2 regions of the Thalassiella azotivora genome follow, and region 2 is predicted to be linked to the other one. Evidence: riboswitches for the same ligand, from Rfam matches in the RefSeq annotation. Region 2 holds a riboswitch; the other holds the start of a gene.
What was found. A riboswitch is a leader RNA that binds a small molecule or an ion and turns the genes downstream of it on or off. The one in region 2 is predicted to bind thiamine pyrophosphate.
Positions count from the first base shown of each region.

Region 1: linked by a shared signal. The riboswitch ahead of ACYVQV_RS11865 (ECF transporter S component) and the one ahead of thiC (phosphomethylpyrimidine synthase ThiC) in region 2 are both predicted to bind thiamine pyrophosphate.

Region 1 covers NZ_BAAGTX010000015.1:65,436-67,815, forward strand. Annotated here, with positions in the region: gene ACYVQV_RS11860 (ABC transporter ATP-binding protein) at 1-407, opposite strand, end outside; gene ACYVQV_RS11865 (ECF transporter S component) at 448-1,299, opposite strand; TPP riboswitch at 1,376-1,481, opposite strand; gene ACYVQV_RS11870 (DUF4235 domain-containing protein) at 1,606-1,893, shown strand; gene ACYVQV_RS11875 (hypothetical protein) at 1,963-2,106, shown strand; gene ACYVQV_RS11880 (aminoacyl-tRNA deacylase) at 2,193-2,380, shown strand, end outside.
Region 2 covers NZ_BAAGTX010000029.1:30,687-33,066, reverse strand. Annotated here, with positions in the region: gene ACYVQV_RS17045 (HEAT repeat domain-containing protein) at 87-722, opposite strand; TPP riboswitch at 833-945, shown strand; gene thiC (phosphomethylpyrimidine synthase ThiC) at 939-2,380, shown strand, end outside.

The sequences.
Region 1 (2,380 bases), on a different contig from region 2:
GCGAGCGCGGCGTCGACCCGGGGCCAGATCCGGTCGGCGGGGACCGCGTGGTTCTCCAGGCCGAAGGCGACGTCGTCCCCGCAGCGGGCGAGCACGGTCTGCGCCTCGGGGTCCTGCAGGAGGAGGCCGGTCCGGGCGCGGCCCACCGCCTCCTCGACGGCCCGCAGCCGTGCCTGGTGGGCGGGGACGCCGTCGAGCAGCACCTCGCCCTCCTGCTGGCCGCTGCCGTCCGGGCCGGGGTCGAGCAGCCCGGCGACGGCGGCGAGGAGGGTGGACTTGCCGGCGCCGCTGGGGCCGAGCAGCAGCACCCGCTCACCGGGGCCGACGTCCAGGTCGACGCCGCGCAGCGCCCACGCCCGGCGGCCGTGGTGCCGCCACCCCCACCCGCGCAGGCTGAGGGTGGTCACGGTCCTCCCGCCGGGGCGTGGGTCATCGTGACGGCGCGGCTCAGACGCGTTCGGCGTCGCGGCCGGAGGCGAGGGGCGCCAGGGCACCGGTCGCCGCCAGGGCGCGGGTCAGGGCCCACGAGCCGATGCCGGCGACGACCACGCCGGAGAGGACCGCCAGGGCGACGTAGACGGTCTTGTAGACGGGCTCGAACTCCGGGTAGTAGACGAAGGTGTCCAGCAGCCCGACGACGACGCCCGCCCCGGCGCCGGCCGCCGCGGCGGCCCAGATCCCGAACCGGCGGTACAGCAGGAGGGCGAGCACGACCTCGGCGCCGAGTCCCTCGAGGAGGCCGTACCAGACCGTCGCGAAGCCCCACTGGTTGCCGACGAGGGCGCTGACGGTGGCGGCGACCACCTCGACGTAGACGGCGGCGCCGGGGCGGCGGATCACGAGCCCACCGAGGACGCCGGGCAGCAGCCAGACGCCGACGCCGATCGCGCTGGCCGGCGGGAACGCGGCGAGCCCGGCCGACAGCGGCTCCCAGCCGATGTTCCAGGCGACGAAGAGGAACCCGCCGGCGACGCCGAGGACGCTGGCGACGACGACGTCGACCACCCGCCAGCGGGGCCGGGTGGTCGACGTCCAGCCGGCGAGCCACAACCCGGCGAGGGCGAGCAGCAGCGCCGCGGGGACGGTGAGGTCGACCAGCGGGGTGCCGAACAGCGTGGGCTCCTGCGGCAGGCCGACCGCCCAGGTGACGGCGCCGGCGACGAGCCCGGCACCGGCGAGCGCGAGCGACAGCGGCCGGAGCCGGTGCCCGCTGGCCGTGGGGTGCTGGCCGTGACCGGCGGCGGTGGTCCGTGCGTCCTGCGTGGTGGGGCTCGACGCGTCGTCCCGGGTGCTGCTCATCGTGTGTCCTCCTGCGCGGTGCGCTCCAGGAGGGGCACCGCGCCCCGGGCCGCGGCGGACGCCGCGGTCGGGTGCGCGGTGGGAGGTCCCGACTCCCTACACCGGTGCTAACCGGATCAGGTTCGAGGGTCTGCGGCTGCCCGCACTCTCAGCGCCCTGGTGGCGCTCCCCTGTCGCTGCGGCCACGGTACACCCGCCGGGGTCGGGGCTCGGACGAGTTGCCGCGCTCCCCGGCGTGCGCGAGCGTGAGGCAGCGCAGTCGACGTCGCCGCCGGACCGGCGGCCCGAGGAGCTGGAGGCCCCGGCGTGAGCAGTGACAGCAGCAAGGTCTGGACGATCATGGGCACCGGCTCGGCCGTGCTCGCCGGCATCGCGGCGAAGAAGGTCATCACGCTGGCGTGGACGAAGGGCACCGGCAACGCACCGCCGGCCAACCCCGAGTCGCCCGACACCTCCTGGAAGGAGGCCCTCGGCTGGGCGCTGTTCTCCGGGGCGCTGGTCGGCGTCGCGCGCATGCTGGCGGCGCGCAAGGCCGCCGACTACTACCGCAAGAGCACCGGCCACCTGCCGAAGGGCCTGGAGCAGGTCGGCTGACCTGCCGCCGCCCGGGGACGCGGCGGGAGGTGGCTGCGGCACCGGCCCGCCGTCTGTGACACTGGGCGCGTGCTGAGGTCGTTGCGCGAACCGGGGACGGGCCGTCCCTCGCCGCTGGCGAGGCTGCTCGCGGTGCTCGTCGTGCTCGGGATGCTGGCGGTGAGCGCACCGGTCGCGATGCCGGTGCTGCGCTGGCTGTCGTCCCTGTTCTGAGGTCGCGCGCAGTGGACGGCGCAGTGGACGGCGGCACGGACGGCCGCGCGGACGGCGGGGCAGCGTCCGGCGAGGACCTCCCACGGGTGAGCCCGCAGGACCGGGCGCTGGCCGCGGTGCGTGCCAGCGGCATCGACCACCGCGTCGTGCGGCACGGCCGGGTGTCGAGCCTGGCCGAGGCGGCCGCCGTCCGGGGCGTCGAGCCGTCGCAGGTGCTCAAGACCATCGTGGTGCGGCGCGCCGCGGACGACTACCTGGTGGTGCTCGTCCCCGG
Region 2 (2,380 bases):
GACCATTTCGTCACGGCAGTACCCGGTTGCGCGCGCGAGGCGACCTCCGATGGCGGACCCGGAGGCCAGCTTCGCGAGGAGAGCGTTCAACTCGTCAGGCGACGGATCGCGGCCTTGGCGACTCGGCGGATATCCGCGTCGGGGTCGTGGGCGTACGCCTGCACCAATGCCCGGTGCTCGCGCGACCGCGACAGCCCCAGTCCCTCCAGGGCGACCCACCGGAGCGCCGGCGTGCTCACCAGCAGCTCGGCGATGACTGGTGGGGCTTCCGGTGCCCCGGACCTGGCGGCGACCGTGACCCAGAATGCCCGCAGGTCCTCGGGATGGTGAGCGCTGCTCAGCCCCTCGTCCTCCAACCACGGTCGCACCGCGGCCCAGTGCTCCGGTCGCGGACGACGTTCCACGAGCTGCGGGAGGAAGGTGCCGAAGCCCAGCGCCACCGGGTCCCCGTACGACCGCCCGACGCCCGACGACGTCAGGCGGTCGTACAGCTCGCTCGCCTCAGCCAGGAAGTCGTCGTACAGCACGGCCGGACCCACCGGTCTGATGCCCGCGTACCAGGCGACCCACAGGCGGTGCTCCAGAGGAGTGATCGCCCGCCACCACTGGCGGACGAGCTGGTGGGCGGCGGCGCAGCCGGGGAACACGGCGGGCGTCACACCCCAGTCGGGCACCACGCACCCCTGCCGCTCCAAGCGCTGCGACAGCTCGTCGAGGTCCATGCGCCCCATGCTGTCACTGCGGCAGGTCGCCACGGGCTCGACACCAGGCGCTGACGAACCGTCCGCGGCGCAGGGGGTTTCGGCCACCCGTCCGGTCTGACTAGGGTGGTGCGCGTCACCGCGGGAGCCCGGACGACCGGGCTGAGAGGTCGGCTGTGACGGCCGGCGACCGCTCGAACCTGATCCGGATCATTCCGGCGTAGGGAGGGACCGTCGATGACGGCTGCGCGTACCCAGGACCTGCTCACCACCCCCGGCACCGACGGCACGGACGTACCGCGTCCCGTCGGCAGCCACAAGACCTACCTCGCACCGCCTCCGGGCAGCGCCCGGCCCGACCTGCGGGTCCCCGCCCGCGAGGTCGTCCTCACCACCGGCGACAGCGTCGTCCTGTACGACACCAGCGGCCCGTGGACCGACCCGAACGCGTCCCCGAACGCGCGCACCGGCCTGCCGGCGCTGCGCGCGACGTGGGTCCGCGACCGGGGCGACGTCGAGGTGACCGGCCAGACCGACGGTCGGGACCTGCTGCGCGGCAACGGGTCCGGCGCCGTCACGCAGCTCGCGTACGCCCGCCGGGGCGAGGTCACCGCGGAGATGGAGTTCGTCGCCGTCCGCGAGGGCTGCAGCCCCGAGCACGTGCGCGACCAGGTCGCCCGCGGCCGCGCCGTGATCCCCGCGAACGTCAACCACCCCGAGTCCGAGCCGATGGTCATCGGCCGCGAGTTCCTCGTGAAGGTCAACGCCAACATCGGCAACTCCGCCGTCACCTCCTCCATCGAGGAGGAGGTCGAGAAGATGGTGTGGGCCACCCGCTGGGGCGCCGACACCGTGATGGACCTGTCCACCGGCAAGGACATCCACACCACCCGCGAGTGGGTCATCCGCAACAGCCCCGTGCCCGTCGGCACCGTCCCGATCTACCAGGCGCTCGAGAAGGTCGGCGGCAAGGCCGAGGAGCTGTCCTGGGAGGTGTACCGCGACACCGTGGTCGAGCAGTGCGAGCAGGGCGTCGACTACATGACGGTGCACGCCGGCGTCCTGCAGGCGTACGTGCCGCTGACCGCCCGGCGCCGCACCGGGATCGTGTCCCGCGGCGGCTCGATCATGGCCGCGTGGATGCTCGCGCACGGGCAGGAGAGCTTCCTCTACACGCGGTTCGCCGAGCTGTGCGAGATCCTGCGCGCCTACGACGTGACGTTCTCCCTCGGCGACGGCCTGCGGCCCGGGTCCATCGCCGACGCCAACGACGACGCCCAGCTCTCCGAGCTGCGCACCCTCGGCGAGCTGACCCGCGTCGCCCGCGAGCACGACGTCCAGGTGATGGTCGAGGGCCCCGGCCACGTGCCCATGCACCTGGTCAAGGAGAACGTCGACCTGCAGCAGGACCTGTGCGACGGCGCGCCGTTCTACACGCTCGGCCCGCTCACCACGGACGTCGCACCCGCCTACGACCACATCACCTCGGCGATCGGCGCCGCGATGATCGCCTGGCACGGGACGGCGATGCTCTGCTACGTCACGCCGAAGGAGCACCTCGGCCTGCCGAACCGGGACGACGTCAAGGCCGGCGTCATCGCCTACAAGATCGCCGCGCACGCCGCGGACCTCGCCAAGGGTCACCCCGGAGCGCAGGCGTGGGACGACGCCCTGTCCGA